DNA from 2 places in the Cytobacillus sp. FSL W8-0315 genome. Region 1 is predicted to be linked to the other one. Evidence: riboswitches for the same ligand, from Rfam matches in the RefSeq annotation. Region 1 holds a riboswitch; the other holds the start of a gene.

Evidence for each region. Region 1 has a riboswitch for ZMP and ZTP ahead of MKY20_RS13695 (phosphoglycerate dehydrogenase). Riboswitches for the same ligand answer to the same signal wherever they lie in the genome.
Region 2: another riboswitch for ZMP and ZTP. It lies ahead of MKY20_RS12495 (bifunctional 5,10-methylenetetrahydrofolate dehydrogenase/5,10-methenyltetrahydrofolate cyclohydrolase); the one in region 1 lies ahead of MKY20_RS13695 (phosphoglycerate dehydrogenase).

The regions. Positions count from the first base shown of each region.
Region 1 is NZ_JBBOOC010000001.1:2,654,119-2,658,389, reverse strand. It holds gene clpP (ATP-dependent Clp endopeptidase proteolytic subunit ClpP) at 1-345, opposite strand, end outside; gene MKY20_RS13700 (sigma-70 family RNA polymerase sigma factor) at 372-1,046, opposite strand; gene MKY20_RS13695 (phosphoglycerate dehydrogenase) at 1,239-2,438, opposite strand; ZMP/ZTP riboswitch at 2,506-2,584, opposite strand; gene MKY20_RS13690 (polymer-forming cytoskeletal protein) at 2,868-3,581, opposite strand; gene MKY20_RS13685 (YhbD family protein) at 3,601-4,224, opposite strand.
Region 2 is NZ_JBBOOC010000001.1:2,427,121-2,431,391, reverse strand. It holds gene MKY20_RS12500 (cold-shock protein) at 1-200, opposite strand, end outside; gene MKY20_RS12495 (bifunctional 5,10-methylenetetrahydrofolate dehydrogenase/5,10-methenyltetrahydrofolate cyclohydrolase) at 433-1,293, opposite strand; ZMP/ZTP riboswitch at 1,378-1,460, opposite strand; gene MKY20_RS12490 (hypothetical protein) at 2,033-2,521, opposite strand; gene MKY20_RS12485 (nucleoside hydrolase) at 2,704-3,663, opposite strand; gene MKY20_RS12480 (glycerol-3-phosphate dehydrogenase/oxidase) at 3,766-4,271, opposite strand, start outside.

The DNA.
Region 1 (4,271 bases):
AAGGCTGTAGCGTTTTCCTTTTTTTCCTGCCAGAAGAAGCATCGCACCAAATGATGCGGCCATTCCTGTACAAATCGTTCTCACATCAGGCTTTATATATTGAATCGTGTCAAAGATGGCAAACCCTGCGGTTGTCGAACCGCCTGGACTATTAATATAAAGGGAGATATCCTTTTCAGGAGATTCAGCTGCAAGAAATAGCAGCTGGGCAATCACACTATTGGCAACCACATCATTAATCTCTTCTCCTATCATGATAATCCTGTCTTTCAACAGCCGTGAATAAATATCATAAGAACGTTCTCCCTTGCTGGACTGCTCAATGACATATGGTATTGCTGTCACCTGTATCCCTCCTGTTCATTGCGGATCTATGCCGCCATACAGAGAGTATTAGAAGAAGATGGAACGCGCAGTACAGGCTTCTGGGCATGACTTTCAAGGGATCGCAGAAAAGGTATGGTTTTTATCAGGATGGACGGGTCTTCCGCTGCCACTGATTGCTGCAGCAGCTGAAATAACTTTTCTTCTTCCTCATTTGCAAAAGAATCCTCAGCCTCATCTTCCACTGGGTGCTGAAGCTGCTTCCGTGCACGGTTCAGCGAGGACTTCACTGCAAACTCAGTGGTCCGAAGTATATCAGCAATCTCTTTTGTTTGATATTGAAACCCTTCCTTCAGCGTGAAAACAACAGCCTGCTTTAATGTCAGCCTATTGAGGAGATGGGTGATTGCTTCTGTGCCATCAGGGCTGAACTCCTTCATTTCCCGTTCCGGCGCCTCTTGAAGCTTTTCCCGCTTTCTGTTTCTAAGAGTGTCAATCCAGCAATTATAGACAATCTTCTTTAAAAGAGCCTGATTAATTTTCTCAGGCGAATAGCTTCTATAAGCGCGGATGATTGCCTCATGGGCCAGATCGTCCCCGTCCCAGCGGTTCTGTGCAAGAAACCGGCTATAACGCTGCAGTGAAGGATAGATATCTGCAATACAGCTTTCCTTCTGCTTTATGGAATCCCTTGATTCAGCCTGAACTTTCCCTTGCTTCATAAACCTGTTCACTCCTTTAATACATCTCTGCTTCTATAACGGAATAAGAGAACAAAAAGATACGGGTGATTAATATTTTTTATCAGTTTATTCTAAGGATAGCTGATTTTATACTTGTCATATACCTTTTTTGATTCATTCCTTCGTGCAGTTAAAAAAAGCCCCAATCCCTGCGGAATTGAGGCTGTATTTTTATATAATTCGTGACTTGATAATGCCTTCAATTTGATTAATCTGTTCAAGCAGTCCAGGGATGACATCACCATTAACTTTATTATCGATATCGATCATGGTATACGCATATTCACCGCGGCTGCGGTTCACCATGTCCGCAATATTCAGCTGGTAGCTTGAAATAGCAAGTGTGATTTGGCCGACCATATTAGGAATGTTTTTATGAAAAGCAGTGACACGCCGCTTGCCTGTGTAAGGAAGAGCAGCATTTGGGAAGTTAACTGAGTTTTTGACATTGCCTGTTTCAAGGAAGTGCTTCACCTGTCGTGCTGCCATGACAGCGCAGTTTTCCTCAGATTCTTTTGTTGAAGCGCCAAGGTGCGGAATTGCCACTGCGTTTTTCATTTTCAGGATATTTTCATTTGGGAAATCTGTAATATACTTGCCCACTTTTCCGCTTTCAAGGGCGGCTGCCATATCTGATTCATTCACAAGCTCCCCGCGTGAGAAATTCAGAATATGAACACCATTCTTCATCATGCTGAATGTATCTTCATTGAACATTTCCCTTGTATCATCGGTTAATGGAACATGTACAGTGATATAGTCAGATTCTGCAAACACCTGCTCAATGGTCATGGCGCGCTGAACATTGCGGGATAAGTTCCAGGCAGTGTCAACCGAAATGAATGGGTCAAAGCCTACGACATCCATATCAAGTTCAAGTGCATCATTGGCCACAAGGGCCCCGATTGCCCCCAATCCGATCACACCGAGAGTTTTCCCCTTAATTTCTTTTCCGACAAATTGCTTTTTCCCTGCTTCTACAAGCTTAGGAATCTGGTCTCCTTCATCTTTCAGCGTTTTGGTCCAGGAGATGCCGGCAAAGAGATTGCGGGATGAAGCCATTAAGGAAGTAAGCACCATTTCTTTTACTGCATTCGCATTGGCACCAGGTGTATTAAAAACAACAATGCCCTGTTCAGTGCATTTCTCAACCGGAATATTATTCACACCCGCGCCTGCACGGGCAATTGCTTTTAATCGATCACCCAATTCCATTGAATGCATATTAAAGCTCCGAAGGACTATCGCATCCGGATTGCCGCTTTCATTATCGATTGTAAATTGATCCTTGTTAAACACCTCAAGACCGCTTGGCGCAATCGCATTCAGCGTTTTAATCGTCTTCACTCTGTCTAAAGTCATGGTACTCACTGGATTCTCCCCTTTTCAACTAACTTTGTCAGATTTTAAAACAGAAAGAGGCAAGGGTAGAATCCCTTACCTCTGCCCAGGCGAACGGCTTCGACACTATGTGCTCCCTCGCGGTGATCCGCGTTTCGCCAGTTACACATAGCCTTTTCAGTTTTTTAAATCTTATCAAAGTCTTCTGAAAACTTCAACCCTTTAAAGCGCTTACATTACTAAAATTATTTTTTATTTTTTCTACAGTATATTTTTCTTATTTTGTACACTATGCTTTTCGAAGTTAGTTATTAGGATAACATTTTCATTTCTGCAATGTACGCAAATAATTTCTGTTATCCAGTCATAAAAACAGCTTATAACATTTTATCTGTAAATAAAATTTGACTATCCGAAAGAAAATGTAAAAAACTGCTTCCCTGCACCTCTCTCCTTTTATCAGATTTTGCGAAGTTCTTTAACTTCCGCTTCTGCTGCACATTCATAAACACCAGAGTATTCCACAAGTCCGATCTCGCAATTTTTGCCGATTTTTACATTTTTCCCTCTTACGACAAGAGCTGCTGTGCCTTCGAGTTCGATGTCATCCCCTTCAATTAAATCCGCCTCCAGTTTCAAGGGAAAAATGGATTTGATTAATTTTAATAGGGTTTCTCTATGCTGTGTCACTTTAATTTTTCTGCCGCCGATTTCTTTCGCTTTACTGTCTCCAAAAAGCTTAATATCAATAGTTTCAGCGTTCAGTAAACCATCTACTGAAAATGTCCCTTCAGCACGGAAGACCTCCGCTTCACAGTCCCCTTCAATAGTTACTTTCCCATTCACAGCGATTACTTCGCATTTTACAGAGCCTCCGATAGTGGATCTTCCGGCGACTTCAAGGTTTTGACAGCTGACAGCTTCAGAAATGACGGCAGAGCCATTGATAACAAGGGATTCAGCTTTAACAGCTCCATGGATCTTTGCTGCACCACTGATCTTTCCCTTTTCAGTTTTTATGTTTCCAAGGACAGTGCCCGTCCCGTTACAATGAAATCTCTCGCATTCAATATCACTGTTTACCGTTCCCTTTCCATTTAATTCAACCTTCTGATATGTACCTCCATTAGACGATCCCACTCCATTAATTATTAAGTTCCCTAGTGTTTTCATATTCACAGCAAAATTCCCCCTATACCAATTTGGATTTTAATTCCTCTGCACAATGTTCTAACGATAAAGTGGCGGCCACTTTTGTTCCTTTTTCAAGCAGGACTTGTTCCCCGTTAACCGAAATCAGGCAGCTGGACATTCCAAGTTTGCGAATAAAGCAGATAACAGCTTTTGGCTGCTGCAGGATACTTTGATGATCACTCAATAACTGAAGAAGCATTTTCCCTTCCTCGATATGGATATCTCCGGATTCAAGCAGGATGGAAAGGATATAAAGCTTCAAAATCTCATGGTAATTGAATTCGTTAAGCTCTCCCTGTGTCTCGAGAAAGATATTCATAACCGGTTCAGAAGCTATCCCTTTAGCAATCAGGCTTTCCTTTGTCAGCTTCAGATTCGAAGCATTCAAGGAAAACAAATCTGCCAGCTCATCCAGTGAAAGGCTATCCTTCATCTTTTGTATTTTATCGACTCGCTCCAGAATTTTCTCTTTTGGGAAAAATGTCTCCTGCCCTGTAAAAGTTGATTTTCTGACAAACCAATCCTCCGGTATCAGGCTTTTCCTTTTCCACCGATAAAGCTGCCCATAAGAAATTCCAGTTAAATCAAGGACTTCTTTTTTTGAAATTAATTCATCGCTCAATTCCAGGTCTCCTTTCCGATGGTATGATTGTAACATAACACTGTTAC
Region 2 (4,271 bases), 230 kb from region 1:
TATGCTTTTGTTACGTTAGCAGCTTGAGGTCCACGGTTACCTTCAACGATTTCGAAAGTTACGTCTTGACCTTCTTCTAAAGTTTTGAAACCTTCAGTTTGGATAGCGGAGAAGTGTACGAATACATCTTGACCTTCTGAAGATTCGATGAATCCGAAACCTTTTTCTGCATTAAACCATTTAACTTTACCTGTGTTCATTTGTGTTGCCTCCCAATAAATTGTTTTTCACTATAATGTACCATATAAACTTAAACATAAAAAAGTCGCAGCTTGCAGAAATGAGGATGAACGATCGCCTACATTTCTTTGCAGCTACGACTACTTATCCAAAAAGTATATAACGAACTTTACAGCGTTAACCTAATAATAAACGACACCCAGTTATAAGTCAATCCTTTTAAAGATCAATTTTTATTTAGGGATAAATGAACTATTTATGCTTCCCTTGTATTTCAGCGATTTTTTCTGCAGCATGAACAGTATGTTTCAAAAGCATGGAAATCGTAACAGGTCCAACTCCTCCAGGTACGGGGGTAATGGCAAACGCCTTTTCAGCACAGCTTTCATACTCTGCATCCCCAATATTTCCTTCATTATATCCGGCATCAAGGACAATAGCTCCTTCTTTAATCCATTCACCCTTGATAAAGTTAGGTTTCCCTACAGCTGCTACTACAATATCAGCTTGCTTTACAATTTGGGGCAGATTTTTGGTATATGAATGGCACGTAGTGACTGTTGCGTTTCGATTGAGTAAAAGGGCAGAGACCGGCTTGCCAAGGATTGGGCTTCTGCCTACGACTACAGCATGCATACCTTCAGCACTCAATTTATAGAAATCCATAATTTCCAAAATAGCTGCAGGTGTACAGGACGGATATTCACCAAAACCGAATGCGGTCTGTCCATATCCAAGGCTTGTAACACCGTCTACGTCTTTTTCAATAGCAATAGCTTCGAAAGCTTTTCGTTCATCTATATGTCCTGGTACGGGATGCTGTAGAAGGATTCCATGTACAGAAGGATCATTGTTTAATTCTGCAATCTTCTCTAATAGTTCTTGTGTTGTTGTATCCTTTGACATATGAATACGTTTTGATAATATGCCAAGTTTTTCACAAGCATTCCCCTTCATCCGTACATACGTTTCAGAGGAAGGGTCATCTCCCACCAAAATTGTGGCTAAGCAAGGGACGATATACTTCCCCTTCAATTCTTCAATTCGATCCTTTAATTGGTCTTTCACATGTTTTGCCACAACAATTCCATCAAGAATAATCTTTTTTTCCATGCATATTCCTCCTATAGGAAAAGCACCTATTCGGCTGACGGGCTTTTCCATTTTGTTATGAAAAAAAGAGACAAGGGTATCCCTTATCTCTGCCCAGACGACCGGCTATACATAGACGCAGCTCCCCAGCGGTTCATTCCGCATTGTCGTCAGTCACTGCGATTTTGAAAAGCTATTCTAATGAATACATCATACCACAAAAACACAAATAATTAAACTGAAACTTATTCAAACGTTCGTGTTTTTTTGCGAGATATATAAAAAAGGACAGCAAATACTGTCCTTATAAATGATATATTTGAGTTAATTAGTTATACCTAAAACAATGAAAGCCCTGCCTCTCTTCCATCCTTGCGGCTCCTAGACCGCGCCAGTGGGAATCAGGTTGGTCGGAATTCTTTCCGACTTAGATGCTCTCTGAGATTTTAATATTAAATGGTAAGAAACTTACTGAAGTAAAAATACGGAGAAGTGTCTGGTTTATAGAAGATGATTAAGAAGAAAATTCAGCATTAAGCTGTCCACACAAATTATTCTTAATTACAAACACATGCTTACTCTTTCAAAATCCTAAAGAGCATGAAACATAATAAAAAGCCGCAGTTTCACAAAAAAAGAAGGTTCGGCTGCCGAACAATCCAAGTGAATTAACGACTTCAACAATATACCTCAAATACTTCAATCACTATGTTATCTTATTTACGGTAAAGTGTCAAGAAAATAACTTGTCACCCGCTTATTAGCCTTCTCCTTTATACTCTGTTACATCAAAATAATCGGTTGTGTCTTTATAGCCATTAAATCCAATATCCAGATCATGAAAATATCGGTGCAATTTAATTAAAACTTCCTTATCCTTAGTGCCCGACTGCACAGTTTCTGCCAGCCGTGTTATTGTGCCCAGGTCAGCCTGCAAATCCTCATTCTCAGCTGATATTTTTTTAAGCGAATTTACGATTAATTCAGCCTGATCTCTTTGTTTTGGCCAGCTGACTTTACGATCTCTTCCCCATCCAAGTGTTTCATTATAAAAAGTATGATTGGAGGCAATGAATTCCCCTAAATCATCGTACATTAATCCCTGTTCAGATGTCTCCGCATTTGCTGAGGTTTTTTGAACCTTTGATTCATCCTTATTTAAAAAGACAAGTACACTATATGCTATGGCAATAGCTATGACCATTCCCAGAATTGAAAGAAACCTGTTTAATTTCTTGTTTTTTAGCAATTTGAAAGCCTCCATTTGATTTTGATAATGTATGCTGAAACTAAATGGAATTATTGCCATTCTTCCTTGTCTGAAGAAACCTTCCCTGACTGCAAATGTTTTCCATGTTAATACATTCTATGCCAACTTTCCTTTCCCCTTCAACACCAAATAAAAAAGCTTTTAACACTGAGTGTCAAAAGCTATTTCTGATTTTTCTGAGCAAGGAAAACCTCGATAAAATCAATAACAAAACGTTCCAGATCAAACTCCATCGCTATATTATCAAGTGTTTCGGGCGGATCAACTTCGGGCACCGGCCTAAAGTCAGCTATGCTTTTACCCTTTGCCTTTCCAAACTGTTCTATTCTCACTCTTCGTTTTACATATTTGGCAAGATCAGGATTTGTGAGAACACTTAATACAAGAACATCATGAAGAGGTGCACCCTTAATTCCCGGGACAAGCTTTTGATAAGCCTCATAATAATAATCATAAGCAGGTTTGATTAGATCTTTAAAAGGCGATTGAGTATTATCTGTAATAAAATCAATCGTTTCAGGCCTGATAATCGCTTTATTTGTTACATTTAGGGGAAATATATAGATGTTTTTTGCTTTTTCAAGCACTGAATCCGCTGCAATGGGGTCAGCGTAAAAATTCGCCTCAGCCTCTGGTGTTACATTTCCCGGAACTAAAAACGCACCGCCCATTAAATAGAATGCATTTACATCTTTATATGCATCCTTTCCATACAGAATGAGCGGCAATGCCAAATCTGTCTGCCTTCCAACTCCAACGATCACAAGGTCATTTTTGTATTCATTTACAATTTCTATTATTTTGTTTATGTCATATACCTTTATTTTGCTGATGAAATTCTCCTGAGGCTGAATGGGCCCGAGGCCTTCCTCCCCGTGTATTTCAGGATAAAAGACAGCGGTCTCACCGGATAATGGCCCGCTCGCCCCTGCTATAATGGGAATGTCCTCTCTGCCTGCAAGTTTCAGTAAATATGCAGTATTATTGATGGATTCTTCTTTGGTTATGTTGCCATAAGCGCTGACTACACCTACTAGATTAATCTCGGGATGCTGAAGGGCATACATTAGGGCAAGTGAATCATCAACCCCCGAGTCAACAAACATGAGAACATTGTACATAAGCCACCTCCGCTACCTATCTAGTCTATAATATGCCAATGGAATGTCCCTTTTGTTAAAGAAAATACTCCTAAAAAATGAAAACTCCCCAATTGGGGAGCTTTAGTCCTGATCTGCCGGCTTTACCGCAAAACTGAGTTCCTGGTTCAGCTGGTTTTCAAAATTATTTCCTGCAGCTATATCCCACTTAAATGCATCAGCCATATATGAAATTACTTGCTTTTGATAGTTTCTTACCGTTTCAATATCAAAAAGCAGCGCTCCTGTTCGGCGGTTAAAAAAATCTACAGGGGTGGCAGCCATTTCATGTTCAATTGCATATTTCAGCTTTGCCCATAATACAATCGGCAAGCCATAATTCTCAGCTTCACTCCTTTTCGTCTCAATCATATTAAAAATGATACCGACGTTAGATCCATACATTTTAACAAGGTGCCTGGACTGTTCCGCTGATAAACCAATACTTGTTCCTTTTTCAGTCTGAAACCTGACGAATTCCTGAAATTTGGATGATCCTCCTACATTTCCTCCTGAAATAGGCAATGTTTTTGTAATACTTCCGCTAAATGTTCTATTTGATTCCTGTTTGAATTTTTCAGCAAGCAAAT